One region of the Paenibacillus sp. P36 genome, then DNA from elsewhere that is predicted to be linked to it. Evidence: riboswitches for the same ligand, from Rfam matches in the RefSeq annotation. Region 1 holds a riboswitch; each other region holds the start of a gene.

What was found. A riboswitch is a leader RNA that binds a small molecule or an ion and turns the genes downstream of it on or off. The one in region 1 is predicted to bind thiamine pyrophosphate.
Region 2: another riboswitch for thiamine pyrophosphate. It lies ahead of ACKTT9_RS35125 (DUF561 domain-containing protein); the one in region 1 lies ahead of tenA (thiaminase II).
Region 3: another riboswitch for thiamine pyrophosphate. It lies ahead of ACKTT9_RS01740 (ECF transporter S component); the one in region 1 lies ahead of tenA (thiaminase II).
Region 4: another riboswitch for thiamine pyrophosphate. It lies ahead of ACKTT9_RS16470 (ABC transporter substrate-binding protein); the one in region 1 lies ahead of tenA (thiaminase II).

Annotation. Positions count from the first base shown of each region.
Region 1 is NZ_AP038372.1:4,860,502-4,864,714, reverse strand. Features, by position in the region: gene ACKTT9_RS21815 (right-handed parallel beta-helix repeat-containing protein) at 1-1,719, shown strand, start outside; TPP riboswitch at 1,757-1,857, shown strand; gene tenA (thiaminase II) at 1,942-2,613, shown strand; gene ACKTT9_RS21805 (DoxX family protein) at 2,749-3,090, shown strand; gene ACKTT9_RS21800 (MarR family winged helix-turn-helix transcriptional regulator) at 3,180-3,668, shown strand; gene ACKTT9_RS21795 (pirin family protein) at 3,798-4,213, shown strand, end outside.
Region 2 is NZ_AP038372.1:8,018,115-8,022,327, reverse strand. Features, by position in the region: gene ACKTT9_RS35135 (hypothetical protein) at 1-177, opposite strand, end outside; gene ACKTT9_RS35130 (bile acid:sodium symporter family protein) at 344-1,327, opposite strand; TPP riboswitch at 1,487-1,585, shown strand; gene ACKTT9_RS35125 (DUF561 domain-containing protein) at 1,729-2,376, shown strand; gene thiO (glycine oxidase ThiO) at 2,360-3,547, shown strand; gene thiS (sulfur carrier protein ThiS) at 3,531-3,734, shown strand; gene ACKTT9_RS35110 (thiazole synthase) at 3,741-4,213, shown strand, end outside.
Region 3 is NZ_AP038372.1:378,828-383,040, forward strand. Features, by position in the region: gene ACKTT9_RS01730 (DUF3105 domain-containing protein) at 1-449, opposite strand, end outside; gene ACKTT9_RS01735 (methyl-accepting chemotaxis protein) at 647-2,092, shown strand; TPP riboswitch at 2,146-2,255, shown strand; gene ACKTT9_RS01740 (ECF transporter S component) at 2,357-2,953, shown strand; gene ACKTT9_RS01745 (ABC transporter ATP-binding protein) at 2,959-4,213, shown strand, end outside.
Region 4 is NZ_AP038372.1:3,687,989-3,692,201, forward strand. Features, by position in the region: gene ACKTT9_RS16455 (DUF3369 domain-containing protein) at 1-769, shown strand, start outside; gene ACKTT9_RS16460 (hypothetical protein) at 846-986, shown strand; gene ACKTT9_RS16465 (patatin family protein) at 1,223-2,074, shown strand; TPP riboswitch at 2,192-2,299, shown strand; gene ACKTT9_RS16470 (ABC transporter substrate-binding protein) at 2,412-3,455, shown strand; gene ACKTT9_RS16475 (MTH1187 family thiamine-binding protein) at 3,483-3,773, shown strand; gene ACKTT9_RS16480 (ABC transporter permease) at 3,773-4,213, shown strand, end outside.

The DNA of each region.
Region 1 (4,213 bases):
CTGGACACGAATTTCTGCGTCGCAGTTAAGTTGGAGGACCTGAGGCTCGAGCTCGAACCTGATCCTACGCTTGCTTATTACGTAACGAACGAGATGCAGGAGGGCTTCTTCCGTTATGATCCGAACGACACTACATCCGTAGATAACACGGGAACCGTACTTGTGTCCTCCAACGGCAGGCGGTTCAAGCGGATTTACGGGGATACGCTGACTGCTTCTTGGTTCGGCACCAAAGGAGACGGCGTGACGAACGATACGCTGGCTTTACAGACAGCGCTAAATACCGCGTCTGGTCATAAGCTTTTTATTCCCAAACAGCGGGCGGGCTTTTATTTAACAGGCCAATTGTTCATTCCAAGTCAAATTGCGATTGAATTTGAGCCAGGGACCGTCATACAAGCGGTAGATACACTGAGCAAAGTAGGGCCTGTCTACGAACGATTGATCCGCATCAAAACCGTTAAAGACGTATACATCAACGGAAACGGCTCGACGTTACGTATGAACAAGGCGGCGTATACGACAGGCGAACAAGCTCATATTTTTGACATCAGCGGTTCGGAGAATATTGTTATTGAGAATATCAACGCAAATGACAGCGGTGGAGATGGCTTTTATATCGGCTATTTCGAATCGACGGTAGGTTTCTGCCGGAATATTGTGCTCCGTAATTGCCGCGCGGATAATAACCGAAGACAAGGACTCTCTGTAATCTCCGTAGACGGTCTCACCGTGGAGGAATGCCGTTTCTCTGGCACGAAAGGAACAGCTCCGCAGAGTGGAGTCGATATTGAACCGAATGGCCAACTTGATTTGCTGAAAAATATTCGCTTCATCCAATGTGTGGCGGATGGAAATACAGGCCGGGGCTTCCTGGTCACTTTGCTGAAACCAACGGCTGCCAGTGAACCCATCGATATCGTGTTTGATAAATGCAAAACGAAAGGGAACTCGTTTGGTTTCTCCATGAATTATGGTGGAGATGGCACGAAAGCCGTACAGGGTGAAATCAAACTGATTGATTGTATCGCGGAAAGTGAGCAGTACGCCGGATTCTCGGATTTATCTTTCTCGGCAGACGGCGCGAAGCGCTCCTATATTCGGTGCCGGGCGATGAACTGTAACACGGTTAACCAGCCGGAAGACCCCTACGGTTACGGCTCCTCGTTCATCCTCACAACGGTACCGTCGCAGGTAAGAACCGCGATCGGAAATGCGGTTTATAGGGATTGCGAATCCGTAGATACGCGTCAGGTTCCGCTGATTAAGCGTGGATTCTCGTTAAAGAAAAACAACGCAGAATTGCTGCGGAACGTTACCTATTTGGGCTGCTCCGTCAAAGGCGGAGGCCAAAAGCTCTATGCCATAGACCCCTCAGCCGAGGATATCTATGCCTCCAAACAGCCGCTGCCTATTCAAGCATATCCTTCTTCCGGATCCGTCACTTTTGATTACATAGGCTTCAAAATCACCAACGCTGGCGCATCCGCTGAGGTCACCTTGCTGCTGCCAACAGCGAAAGCCAGCGTCACGTACACATTTTTTGTGGAAGCTCCGTATCAGCTTAATTTGCAAACACAACCGGGGAAGACGATTCTAACACCCTTAGGGGGTAAGACCCTGATTGGAACCAACCTGCAAGGAAATTCTATCGTGCTGACGGGCCGCTCAGATGGACAGTGGGAGATTTCAGGCATGGTAGGGGATTGGCTGCAATAGCAGGTTGTGGTAAGATTTGAGAAGACAATTGAATCGTATTGAACACTAGGGGTGCTGTTATAGCTGAGAAAGACGTTCGTCTTAACCCTTACACCTGATCTAGGTAATGCTAGCGAAGGGAAGTGGTTGTTTGTCGTTTGGGTACTGTCATAACGCGGCCGCTTTCTATCAGAAAGCGGTTTTTTTGTTTGACTACTAGATTAATTAAAAGGGGATAAGACAATGACTTTTTCTGAACGTTTATATGAGCGGCTGCAACCGGTATGGCGGAGAAACCACGCCCATTCGTTTGTTCAGCAAATGGGAGACGGCACGTTAGAATTGGAGAAATTTCGCTTTTATATGATTCAAGACTATGTGTATTTAAAAGATTATGCCAAACTGTTTGCATTAGGAGCGGTCAAATCGGATGATTTGGCAGTTATGGGGAAATTTGCGGCTCTGCTGGACTCCACATTAAATGAAGAAATGTCCCTTCACAGGGCATATGCCGCTCGCTTCGGAATCACGGAGGAGGAGTTGGAACAGGCCAAACCTTCCCCGATTACTTTGGCTTATACGCATTATATGCTGCATACGGCGCAAAACGGATCGTTAGCCGAGTTAACCGCGGCGCTGCTTCCTTGCATGTGGAGTTATTCTGAAATTGGCAAAGAACTAAGCCGATTGCCGGGAGCGAGCGAACATTCCTACTATGGGGATTGGATTAAAATGTACAGCTCCGAAGAGTTCGGAGGGTTAGCGCAGTGGTGCATCGGCCTGCTCGATCAGCTTGCCGAAGGGAAGCCGGAATCCGAACTCTATAGGCTGGAAGAGATTTTTCTGAACACGACGCGGTATGAATATTTGTTCTGGGAGATGGCTTACCGGATGGAAAGTTGGCCTGATGAATAGTTAGGAATTCAAGGAGAAAGCCACATGGCTTTCTCCTTTTTTCATTTAAGCTGTTCTAAAATTATGTCTTGACTAATATATATTCTAATATTAGAATAACTAACGTTATATAAATTATTCATAGGGGTGGTTCACATGCATATTTTGTCCATCGTGCTTCAAATTATTTTAGGGATCGGGTTTCTGCTGTTTGGTTTCATGAAGTTCGGCAGCAAGCAGATGGTAGACGAGTTCAAGCGTTATCGGCTATCGACGGGAATGAGGATTTTTACTGGTTTAGTAGAAGTGCTGTCGGCCGCTATCATTATTATCGGCATTTGGGTTAGTCCGTATGCCTTAATCGGTGCTATTCTTATGGCAATCACCATGTTTGTTGCGGCTCTTGTCCACTTGGTTCGCGTGAAAGATCCAGTTGGTAAAGCCTTGATGCCCATCATTCTGTTCATACTCGCTGTTATTGTCATTATTTTGAACTGAAGCAGAAGACATTCGATTTTTTCTAATTGAAATTCCTGAGGAAGTCGAATATCCTTGTGTATAAGAAAGCAAGATAAGGTGGTTGGCGTATGACTGAACGCGATAAAGAGGGTATAGAGCTTGATTTAAGGCTTATACGCGTTATAAGAAACATGGTAAAGGAATTGTTTGGCAGCATGGAGCGCAGCATTGATAGCTTTGATCTCAGTATCGAGACATTCCAGATTCTTGAGTTTCTTTACAATAAAGGTCCACACCCTATACAGAAAATTAGCGACACGTTCTCGATTCCAAGCGGGAGTATCACTTATGTGGTGGATAAGCTTGAGAAGAAAGGATTCGTGGAACGCCTTCCTATTCCAGGTGATCGCCGCAAGGTGAATGTGGTATTGACCGGCGAAGGCCGAAGTTATTTTGATACGATTTTTCCGACTCATGTCCAAGCGATCTCCGACGATTTGTCCTTTGTGACGGATGAAGAGAAGCATGAACTCATTGTCCTGCTTAAGAAAATTGGATACGGCATTAAGAATCGTCAAAGCGATGCAACTGCACAGGAAGATGAAAATAAGTCATAATCTTTGGTATGATGCAAAAACGACCCTCTAACTGAAACAAAGAGGGTCATTTTTATCAATAAAAATATCCTATTATTATAATATATATATTATTAACATTCATATCTGGTATAGATGGGAGAGATTACAATGAACATACAGATCCTAGGCCCAGAGTTTCAAGGGAAAGAATCTTTCGACGGAGGAAGGATATATGCGCAGAAGCCGCTAGGATTTTCAGGCCAAGGAGCCGCTACCGTGCGGCTTGGACCTCTTTTCTATTGGTCATGGGGGCATGCGGTGAAGGAAGGCGGCATCGGCTTTCATCCTCATCAAGGCTTTGAAATTCTAACTTACGGTATCAACGGAAAAGGAACTCACCGGGATACGCTCGGCACAGAGAGTACACTTGAAGCAGGCGACGTACAGTTGATGCAAACCGGATCGGGCATGCATCACGCAGAGACCGTCACTGCAGGTTACGAAGGTTTTCAAATCTGGCTGGAACCCTATTTACAAGATGCGTTGAATCGCGAACCGGTGTATACCTTTTACGATAACGAAGA
Region 2 (4,213 bases), 3.2 Mb from region 1:
GCTCATAGCGGGACGATTTTGCCCCTGTTGCTTCGCATCCGGTGAAGCTTGTGCGCTCGCTTGAGGTTGTGCTGTACTTGCCGCTGCTTGCTGAGGGGAAGCTTGGTTGCCGCAACCGCTGAGCAAAGCGGGGAGAAGGATGCATAAGCCGGCTATTTGTTTCATTTTAATTTTCATATGTCTATGTACCACTCCTATCGATAATCTTCCATTTCATTCTCATTGTACGGCGTAATTATGAAAAAAAAGAGAAGGGAAGCTGAATAGGAGATAAATGTTAGCTTAAAAATGGCTGAGTGTGTAAAAGAGCATGCAAAAAAGAAGCTGCACAGGCAGCTCCTCATTAAACTTGTTTAGCTCGATTCACAGTTAGATTAGGTCTATCGGTTTTCAAAGCGTATTTTCTGTTCAAAAGAAATCCGAATAACGACGCCAGCGACTGCTGGAACAGCATCCCTAGCACAACGGGAATCGCCACCGGAGGCGGAAAGTACGCTACAGCAAGCACGGCGCCGGCGCTAATATTCCGCATCCCGCTGTTAAACGTAAGCGCCACAACGACGTCCTGCTCCCACTTCATCAGCTTGGCGACGATCCATCCCAGGATGTAGCCGAGGGAAGCGAGGGCTAGTACAAAACCGGCCAAACCAAGCAGTTTGGCATTAAAATCACGCAAGTATGGCGCGATAACGGAGCTGTTAATCGCAACAACGATGCCCATGCATATTTTCGAAAAAGGACCTAGACGGCCGCTCCACTGCTCTTTAATTTTGCCCTTCGTCCATTGATTAAGGAGCATGCCCAGCAAGGACGGGACGACGATCATGAAGAATAGACCTTGCATCATGGCAAAAGTGTCCATCTGGACTTTCGTGCCGACCAGTGCAGAGAGTGTATAAGGAACAACAAACGGTGAAAGAACGGTATCCATGAGAATAATGGATAGAGTCAGCACGATGTTTCCACGATAAATGGCGACCCACACGAAGCTTGTAATCCCTGTTGGAATGGCTGCGGCCAGAATGAGCCCTGTGATGGTTAATGGTTCCGAGCTGTAAACGGCGTGACCGAGCCCAAGCGCAAGCAGCGGCATACCAACATGTAGAATCAGCAGCGTAGCGATAAGTGGGAAGGGCTGGACGATCACTTTAACAAATTCCTTGAAGCTGGAGCTGATGCTGCCCGAGAATGTCATAAAGGCAAACAGCCAAGGCGATAAGAAGGTAAAGCCGGATAAATGACTGCCGAGCAGAACGCCGATAAGTACGCTGACAGGCGTGATGAGTGGCAAAATTTTTTCCAGCTGGCGATTCAATTGAGCTAGCATCTGGGTGTTCATCCTTCCTGACAATGGATAATAAAGGCCGAGGGTTGCGTTCTCCCTATTATAAGAGCATTAGCTTCGGGTGACTAGGATAAGATGGGTTGGAAATTTTTATTTCCATCGACTGGATACCGTGTTATGATAATGAACAAATGAATACGAATGTATCCCTAGGGGCGCCGCAAGGCTGAGACAGAGCAATCTGAACCCTTTGAACCTGAACTGGGTCATACCAGCGGAGGAAAGTGGAAACCGGACTTTGGCGCCTCATTTTTGCATGTTTATTATGCGGGCAACCTACAACCACTTTTCTTGGGAAAAGTGGTTTTTTTGCGTCTTGATTGCCGCACCAGGCTAAATTGCCTATCGATACATCGGTTCAAAAAGTGAGGAGGCGGACTTCCATGTCCGAGCGCGAGCTGCATGTGATATCGAATGGCAAGTTGGCATGGAAGGAGATGGCTGCCATTGCAACCCAGATCCATCCTTATGTCACGGCCATACATATACGAGAGAAAAATAAGCCGATGGATGAAGTTTTTATGGGCGTACAGTATTTGTTGGAACAAGGTATACCCGCGAAAACACTTTGTATCAACGGCTACCCCTGGATGGCAACTGCTGCAGGGCTTGGCGGTTTGCACCTTCCCGAAAGCTCTCCACAGCTGTTGAAGATAAGAGATAGCTATCCAAGCGCGCATCGCACAGGAGTCTCTGTACATAGCACAGAGGAAGCTGTCAAACGCGAGCGCGAAGGGGCGGATTATGTCTTGTATGGGCATATTTTTGCAACAGGTTCAAAGCTGGGGGTTGAACCAAGAGGGCTTGAACAACTGGGGAATGTTGTCCGGCAGGTAACGATTCCGGTCATCGCTATCGGTGGCATAACACCTGCAAGAGTAAGGCCTGTTCTAGCTGCGGGAGCTTCCGGCATCGCGGTGATGAGCGGCATTTGGGAGGCGGATGACCCCATGGAAACCGTAAAAGCTTACATCCAAGAGTTGCAGCAGCAAGAAGAAACTAGAGGTGAGAGACTTGAAGCATACGAGTGACGTTATCATCGTTGGCGGAGGCGTGATAGGCGCATCGATCGCCTATCACTTGGCGAAGCGAGGCCAGTCCGTCACGCTGCTGGAGCGCAGCAGGCTGGGGACGGAGGCCTCGGCTGCCGCAGCCGGCATGCTCGGAGCGCAGTCCGAGATGGCGGACACCGGGCCCCTGTTCCAGTGGGCCAGGCAAAGCAGAGCGATGTTCCCCGAACTGAGCGGGGAACTGAGGAGCCTCACGGGCATCGACATCGGTCTCGTCCGTGAAGGGCTTTTGAACGTCGCGCTCAGCGACGATCAGGAGCAAGAGCTGCGCGCGAGGGAGAAGCTCCAGCGCGCAGCGGGTGAAAAAGCGGAGTGGCTGAGCGCAGCCGCAGCCTCAGCGCTCGAACCCGCGCTGAGCCGAGTGACGCGCGGAGCATTGTACCTGCCCGAGGATGGGCAGGTCGAGGCGCCGCAGCTGGCGGCGGCATTCGCGCAGGCGGCGCGGGTGCTCGGGGCGAAGCTGCAGGAATTCGCCCACGTGCAAGGGCTGCTGACGGAGCGCGATCGCGTCATCGGCGTAATGACGAGCGAGGGGCCGCTGTATAGCGAGCACGTTGTTGTGGCGGCCGGCACGTGGAGCGGCCAGTTCCTTGCCAGCAGCGGGATCGACCTGCCGGTGTATCCCGTGAAGGGGGAGTGCTTCTCGGTACTCACGGAGAAGCGCGAGCTGCAGAAGACCCTGTTCACGCCAGGGTGCTATATTGTCCCCAAAGCGGGAGGCCGGCTGCTCGTAGGCGCCACGGTTGTGCCGAACAGCTACGACCGCAAGGTGTCGCTGGCAGGGCTCGCGGAGCTGATGGAGCGAGCGAAGCAATTAATGCCCGCAATCGGCGATGCCGAGTGGGAGAAGGCTTGGTCAGGCCTGCGTCCGCAGACGCCAGACGGCATGCCGTACATCGGCAAAGTCCCGATGTATGAGGGCTTGTTTGCGGCCTGCGGGCATTACCGCAACGGGATTTTGCTCAGCCCGATCACAGGGAAGATTATCGCTCAGCTCGTATTAGGCGAGGACGTGGGCAGTTTACAGCCCAATTTGGAAGCATTTTGCCCCGATCAGTCGCGAACGTCCAAGCGCTTGGAAAGTGGGCGACTACAAGGAGAGGAGCTGCAAAGCATTGAAGCTGCACATTAACGGCCAAAGCGTAGAGGTTCCGGATGCGATTCGTACGATTGAAGAGCTGCTAGCCCATTTTGAGCTGCAGGAGAAAATGCTCGTTGTCGAGCATAATCAGAACATTTTACAAAAAGAAGATCATGTGAAAACGGAGTTATCGGAAGGACATAAAATCGAAATCGTTCATTTTGTTGGAGGGGGATAATTAACCATGTTAAAAATCGGTCCATATGAATTTCGTTCAAGATTGCTGTTAGGTACAGGCAAATTCCCGAATTTTGATATTCAGAAGCAGGCTGTGGATGTGAGCGAATCGCAGATTTTGACGTTTGCGGTACGGAGGATGAACATTTTTGAGGCGAGCCAACCGAATTTCTTATCCATGCTGGATGTGTCGAACTTCACGCTGCTGCCGAACACGGCCGGGGCGAAAACAGCGGAAGAAGCGGTGCGCATCGCCAAATTGGCGAAGGCATCCGGGCTTTGCGACATGATTAAGGTAGAAGTGATTGGCGATGAAATGACGCTGCTGCCTGACCCTGTTGAAACATTAAAAGCGTCGGAGATGCTGCTTGAAGAGGGCTTCATCGTACTGCCGTATACGTCGGATGACGTGTTATTGGCTAAGCGCCTGCAAGCGCTCGGAGTACATGCCATCATGCCGGGGGCATCACCGATTGGCAC
Region 3 (4,213 bases), 4.3 Mb from region 1:
AAGTTATGGACAAGCATCGCATATGTCGGTCTTTCCTTGTAAAAACCAAACTTTAAATCATGCGGGCTATGCGTGCCTGAAGTTGGGATTTTCATCTCGTAGGTCAGCATACCTTCATCATGATTGCGCCCGTAATCCTTATCCGTCGTGACTTCGATAGGCGCATTGTAATTAAGCTTTTCGACGCTATATTTGTTGGATGAGGTTTGGATCAGAGAAGTTCCTAAAGAACAAACCGCTAAAATTATAAGAGCATGAGACAGCAGCATCCAAGTCTTGTGCTTTTTGTGCAGAGCCTGCTTCTCGGATTTTTTCAGCTTGCTCGTGTTCGCTTTGTTCGTCTTCGCGGCAAGCACGTAACCAATGACGGCCAAAATGAAGAGTGCTGCCCCTATATAAAGCAAAATTGCAGTAAGATTCGACCCGTTCTGCATGGTGGTAGTATCCATTTGATATGAGCTCCTTTACGTTAATAATCCGTCATACACTACATATTGTAGTTTCGATAGAGGCAAGAAGTCAAATTCTTTGTAAAGATCCCGTTTTGGACATAAAAAAAGGAGGATTTTCCCTTTCAATTGTTGAATCATGTAAGTAAATGTCTATTTTTGTAGAAAAATTTATAGAAAAGAGGGGGTATGACCAAATGACAGCACAAATGCTGGAACTACATAAAAGAAACGGGTTAATGGTGAAGCTGTTATGGGCTTGTTTGGTGTTAGGAATGGGGGCTTCCTATAGATCCATGGGAGTTGTTATGACGCTGCTGACTTTTGGAGCGCCTATTGCGGTCATTTGCACGCTGCTGATCTGGAGGAAAATCGGGGTCACTTACACCAAATATATCATTGCCATAGGCCTTAATGTGATTTCATATTTCTTTATGACGCATAATCACGCTTTGTCCAGCATGCTTATCTTGTATTTAAGTTTAGCGCTGGTTTCCTTGTATATGGATTATAAGCCGTTACTGCTTAATGGCGTTATCGGAATCGTTAATTTGAACTATTTCTGTTCCACGTTATCGGGTCCGATTGACTATATTGCTATCAATGCTTTTTATGTGCTAATCATCATTACGCTAATAGGTCAAGGCCAGATAGGATTCCGATTATTAAGCCGTGTAGCTCAGAGCGGTCGGGAGTCCGAGGTGTCACGGATGAAGACGGAAGAGGTTCTGACAGGCGTCCGTACGACAACAGAGGCACTGGGAACATCCAGTAACACGCTTCATGAAAATGCCTCCGTGACAGGCAGAATCACAGAAGAAGTCGTTGCGGCTTTTCAGGAAATTTCCATCGGCATTGAATCTCAAGCCACTTCCATTACAGACATTACAACGGCTATCCAAGATGTGAATGAGACGGTGGAGATGACCTCTTCCGCATCGAACACGATGAGCAGCAGATCCCGGGATACAGCTCGGATGACGAATGAAGGCAAAAGCCAGATGGAAGATCTGACGCATAAAATTAAGGATATTACCGTGATCGTAACGGAAACGTCGAGCATCATGAATGAAGTGAACGAAGAAAATGTGAAAATCGGAAATATCGTGACAACGATTGCCGATATCGCGAATCAAACGAATCTTCTATCGCTCAATGCGTCCATCGAGGCAGCTCGAGCCGGGGAACATGGCAAAGGGTTTGCCGTAGTTGCCGGAGAGATTCGGAAGCTTGCAATGAACGCTCATGTAGCTTCAACGGATATCTCAGAGATTCTAGGTTCCATTCAACAGAAGGTGGAGACCGCAGTTGAGAAGGTCGCCATTGGCAAACTGGCGGTAGAATCGGGCAGAAAATCAGCGGAAAGTGTTGATCAGCTATTCGAGGTTATTAACACGAATACAGCTGAGGTCATGGAGCAAGCGGAGAACTTGCAGCGCATGAACCAGCAGTTGCAAGTGTCTTCCCAGAAGGTGGCCGAGGAGATGACATCCGTGGCAGCGATAACGGAAGAGTCCGCCGCATCCGTGCAGCAAGTGCTTGCCAGCGCGGAAGTACAGCAGAAACGGGTGGAAGATATTGTTGACAGCATCCGCCAGTTATATGGATTAACACTGGATTTAAAACTTTTGATGGATAAATAATTTCTCCAAAGGCATTGCCAAATATCGAGTAATCCGCTACAGTTAAGCCAAATGAATAGCAACACGGGTGCTTGATGAAGTCAGGCTGAGATAGTGGCCCTATGCCACTGACCGTTAATCTGATCTGGGTAATGCCAGCGTAGAGAATTGGAGTGCCTCTTTCTGCACTAATTTTATGCCTGCCGCATCCCGGTAGGCTTTTTTTCGTGTTCGCCTATCTCATTTTAACAAAAAGGTATCCAGGAAAAGGAGTGGGAAGAAGAAATGGCACAAAAAGGAACAGGAGCAAAAGGGTTAAAATTGACCGATATTTTGGTCACCATCGTGATCGCGGCGGTATTTGGGGTGATTTATCGCATATGGGGACCCATGTATGATCTTCTAAAACCGATCGGTCTACACGCGGAGCAGTTAAGCTACGGGATGTGGTTCATGGCGGCTACATTTGCTTTCCTCGTTATTCGTAAACCAGGCGTCGCCTTATTGGCTGAAGTTGCAGCCGCGACGATTGAGGCTCTTTTTGGAGGATCATGGGGAGTATCGACGCTTGCGTATGGTATTCTTCAAGGGCTTGGCGCAGAGATCGTCTTCGCATTGTTCATGTATCGCCGGGCGAATGTGGGTGTAACCGTTCTAGCTTCGTTCGCATCCGCTGCACTTTCTTTGCTTGTAGATAAATATTATGGCTATATCGATCAGCTAACATTCTGGAATTATTGCTTATTTATTGGGCTTCGTCTTGCAGGTTCCGCCATTATAGCTGGGGTATTCGCCTATTACTTGGCAAAAGCATTAGCTCGCACGGGCGTACTGAACTTGGTTCGACCGGTTTCAAAGAACGATTACGATGTACTCGGGTAATGCCTATGAGCGAGGGCATTGGGGTTACCAATCTGCGCTTAAAATATCCGGGTAACGAGGTTCCCCTGTTATTTCAAGGGATTTCCTTTTCGGTGATGCCGGGGGAAAAAGTGCTGCTGCTCGGGCCAAGCGGCTGCGGGAAATCAACACTGCTTCAAGTACTGAGCGGGATCGTCCCCGACATTATCGAGATTCCGCTGAAAGCGGATAAGCTTGTCACACCAAGCCGATGGGGGTACGTGTTTCAAGATCCGGACGCTCAGTTTTGCATGCCATATGTGGATGAGGAAATTGCTTTCGTATTGGAAAATAGGCAAATCCCCCGTGAGGAAATGCCGGAACGGATCGCGCATTATCTGAGCTTGGTGGGTTTGCAGCTGGAAGACGCTCACACCTTAATCAACCAACTGTCGCAGGGAATGAAGCAGCGGTTGGCGATTGCAAGCGTCCTTGCGCTGGAGCCGGAAGTGCTTTTTCTAGATGAGCCTACAGCGTTATTGGATGAGGAGGGCACGGGGCTTGTTTGGGAAACGATCAGGTCCATTAGCACTGACAAAACCTTGGTCATTGTGGAGCATAAAATCAGCGGTATTCTCGATCTTATCGACCGTCTGATTGTCATCTCTCCGGAAGGAGAGATTCTGGCTGATGGCTCACCACAAGTCGTATTTGATAGGTACAAAAAGCAGCTTGCCGACTACGGGATTTGGTATCCGGGCGTTTGGAGCGAACTCAACATGGAACGCTTAAACAGGAGCAAGTTGCCCGCGGAAGTCGAAGCTGATGCTGAGAACCGGCAGCCGATCATGTCCTTTCGCGATTTCACCGGGCTTCGCGGCGGACAGATCAAGACCTCTGTGGATAACTTGAGCGTCTATCCCGGTGACTGGATAGCGATCATCGGTGCCAACGGTGCGGGCAAAAGCTCGCTCCTGCTCGCCATCATGCGGCTCATCCCGACCAAGGGCAGCTGCTGGATCGCCGGCGTGAAGGGCAGCAAAATCGAGCAGCTTGCGGAGCAGGTCGGCTTCGTGTTCCAAAACCCCGAATTCCAATTCGTGACGAATTCGGTGGAAGAGGAACTGCTCTACTCCCTGCCGGAGGCGGAGAGAGGGAAGGGCGCCCAGCAGGCTGCTCTGGAGGAGCTGCTGCGGCAGTACGATCTGCTCGCGCTGCGCAAGCGGCATCCGTTCCAGCTCTCGATGGGCCAGAAGCGCCGCTTAAGCGTAGCTTCGGCGATGGTGCGCAGCCCGCGTATCC
Region 4 (4,213 bases), 1.2 Mb from region 1:
GTTCGCTTCCGACCGTTTTGTGATTTATTTTCAAAGCAAGATGGGGATGGAGAATGTCATTTATATGAATGGCTTCAAAGAGCTAAGCGAGTGGGAGCGGTATTTGATCGATATCTACTGCACGAACGTTTCCGTTGCTTTCGAGAATATATATTTGAATGAAGAGTTGGAAAGCACGCAGCAAGAAATCATCTATACGATGGGTGAAATCACGGAAACACGATCCCGGGAAACGGGGCATCATGTGAAGCGAGTAGCGGAATATTCGCGTTTGCTGGCGATAAAATACGGATTGTCAGAGCAAGAAGCAGAGGTTATTCGTCTAGCCTCGCCGATGCACGATGTGGGGAAAGTCGGGATTCCGGATGCGATCCTGAACAAGCCGGGCCCATTGACACAGGAAGAATTCGAAATTATGAAAACCCACTCGAATTTGGGTTATGAAATGCTGAAGCATTCGAACAAGCAAGTGTTGAACGCAGCGGCAATCATTGCGCAGCAGCATCATGAGCGGTTCGATGGTTCGGGGTATCCGCATGGACTTCGTGGCGAGGATATTCACGTCTATGGACGTATTACGGCGTTAGCCGATGTGTTTGACGCACTGTGCAGTGATCGTGTCTATAAGAAAGCATGGGAGCTGGATAGGGTGCTGGATTTATTAAAATCAGAACGCGGACGCCATTTTGACCCCGTGGTTGTGGATCTTTTTCTGGAGCACTTGGATGAATTTCTGGTGATCAAGGAGCTTTACAGAGAACAACGTTAACGGCATTAAGGATCGATAAAGCATAATAAGCCGACAGCCTTCTCATACTAGGTGGGAGATGATGGAGGTGAAGGCAATGACCAAAGTGAATCGTCCTGATAAGAAGAATAATCAGCAGAATGACGCTTCCTTGATGGAAGAAGCTCAGACGTTAAAGAAGCAAAATGCTGCTGAATTTCCACCTAGCTTAAACAACATTAACAAAACTAATTCATAGTTAAAGCGGTAAGGCTGTTCAAAAGGTCACGATAGACCTGCGAGCAGCCTTTTCTTATAGGCTTGCGGAATTTGGTCAAAAACGCGGATTATGTGGGGTAATCCCCGAATCCATATAAAAAAAGAGCTTGAACCTGCTTCTTTGTCACTCTTACGGAGACGGAGGAGCATTTATTTTAATTGACATTTCCTGTATGCTAATAAAGGGCTAGAGATAGACAGAAAGAAGGTGTCACGATGGAAGGAATTGGACTCGTACTGGAAGGCGGAGGTATGCGAGGCGTATACACCGCGGGAGTCTTGGAATACTTTATGGAACAAGATTGGTATTTCCCGTATGTAGTTGGTGTATCAGCGGGAGCCTGCAACGCGGTATCCTATATTTCGAAACAACCTGGTCGCAATAAGAAAGTGACCATTGACTATATTGGAGATCATCGGTATTTAAGTTATCGCAATTTATTGCGTCATAAGAGCATATTTGGCATGGATTTTATCTTCAATGAACTGCCTAATAAATTAGTACCGTTTGATTACGATGCATTTTATCGTTCACCCCAGCAATTCGCTATCGGAACGACTGATGCGCATACAGGAGAACCGGTCTATTATACGAAGCATCAACTTGACCAACAAACGATGCCGATCGTTCAAGCATCAAGCTCGCTGCCGTTTGTTGCGCAGCCCATTCTTTATGATGGCCGTACTTTATTTGATGGCGGCTTGGTAGATCCGATCCCTGTGAGGAAATCAGTTGCAGATGGGAACAGAAAGCATATCATCGTCTTAACCAAAGAGATGGGTTATCGCAAGACCCCTTTTAAGCAGCGCTGGTTAGCTAAAAGCTTTTATCCGAAATATGATGGCTTGGTGGATGTGTTAGTTAATCGCAGTGAAATTTATAATGGCACTTTAGAGCTTGTTAGGCAAATGGAAGCGGATGGCAGTGCAATCGTCATTCGTCCATCGTCCAAAGTGCTGGTAGGCCGAATGGAGAAAAATCCTAGGAAACTCGAAGTTTTACATGAGTTGGGTTATCAAGATGCGAAGCGGCTGGGCTCACAATTGAAAGACTGGCTTGTTAATTAATCGATGGATAAGAAGAAAAAGTAACCGAATGTTCATATAAACCGCGATTTCTGTGAAAAGGAATGGTGGTTTTTGTTTGCATTCATAGCGAACATGCGGTATGGTAATATCAAACCAATAAGAACCCACGGGAGCTTGAGTCGTCAGGCTGAGATTGTGACCGAAATGTCACTAACCGTTAATCTGATCTGGGTAATGCCAGCGTAGAGAATTCACACAAAATGTTTGTCTATTTCTTAATTTTGTATGGGTTTATCATTTTTCTACCAATGGCGCTCCCGGATAACGGGAGCTTTTTCTTGTGGTTATATAGATATAAGGGAGAGGGAAACAAGAAATGAACTGGAAAAAAATTGCACCACTTATGCTGGTGAGCTTGACTGTCCTTGCAGCAGGTTGCGGGAAACAAGAGGCGAAACCAGCCAATCCGGCAAGCCCGGCTGCTTCAGCAAGCCCAGCCGCTTCGGCTAAACCGCTGACGGATGTCAAGGTTGTCCTGGACTGGACGCCGAACACCAACCATACGGGTCTGTATGTGGCGAAAGACCAAGGATTTTTTGAACAAGAAGGACTGAATGTTCAAATCATTGCACCTGGCGAAGCCGGGGCGGATGCGATGATTGCTTCAGGAGCGGCTGAATTCGGGGTTTCCTATCAAGAAAGCATTACGCAGGGACGCATCCAAGGTGTACCCCTCGTTTCCATTGCAGCTGTTATTCAGCATAATACATCGGGATTTGCTTCACCGGTAGCGAAAAACATTAAAACACCTAAGGATTTCGAAGGGAAAACATACGGTGGTTGGGGAGCCCCGGCTGAAAGCGCAATGATCGACTCGCTGATGCAATCCGAGAAAGCTGATCCAAGCAAAGTGAAAAACGTAAATATCGGTGATGCCGATTATTTCACAGCAGTCAAAAGAGATATCGATTTCGCCTGGATTTATTATGCTTGGACAGGTGTGGACGCCGAGCTTCGCGGAGAGCCGCTGAACATGATTTATTTGAACAAATATTCGGATAAACTGGACTACTATACTCCTGTATTAGCAACAAACGAAAAACTGATTAAAGAGAAGCCGGAGCTAGTTAAAGCATTCACGGCAGCAGCAGCCAAGGGTTATCAATTCGCAATCAGCAAGCCTGAGGATGCCGCCAATATTTTGATCAAAGCTGTACCTGATTTGGATGCCAAACTCGTGATGGCCAGCCAAAAATGGCTTAGCCCTCGTTATCAGGATGATGCGCCGCGTTGGGGCGAACAAAAACGTCAAGTATGGGAAAATTACGCGAACTGGATGTTGGAGCATAAGCTTTTGGAGAAAAATCTCGATGTAGACGCAGCGTTTACGAACAATTTCTTACCTGCTGGCACGAAATAATTTTATGACTCGGAAGGGGCTTTTACGATGGCTAACGCGCTTGTAAGTATTCAAATTATTCCTAAAACAAAAAACGGTGAAGATGTGATTCCTTATGTGGATCGCGCGATTGAAGTCATCGCTAAGTCAGGTGTGAAATATTTCGTTTCCCCGCTTGAAACGACGATGGAAGGGGAACTGGATCAGCTTATGCTGATCATTCAAGATATGAACGAAGCGATGATTGAGATGGGTAGTCCTAACGTTATCTCGCAAGTGAAAATCTACTTTAACCCGTCTGGCGCATCGATGGACAAGCTGACGGAGAAATACAGATAATGAAACTGAAGAACGGATTGAAAGCAGGGTGGCCACCGATTGTTGTGGTCATCCTTCTCTTGCTTATTTGGCAGCTTGCGGTGACTTGGGGAGGAACGGCAAGCTGGTTGCTTCCAAGTCCACTCAAGATCTGGCAGGACGGTACAACGGACATGCCACGGGTATGGATGCATACATTTGCTACAGTACGTTTAATGTTAATAGGGTTTATTGTTGGCGTAACAGGAGGCGTTATCGTAGCAAGCTGCTTGCATCGAGTACCTTTTTTGAAGGCGGGATTTTATCCGCTCCTGATCCTGTCGCAAAATGTCCCGATTATCGCGCTGGGACCTCTGCTCATTATTTTATTTGGTTTTGGCATCATACCTAAAATTATTTTAATTGCACTAGTTTGTTTCTTTCCTGTCACTATGTCAACGCTGGACGGATTTATGCAGACG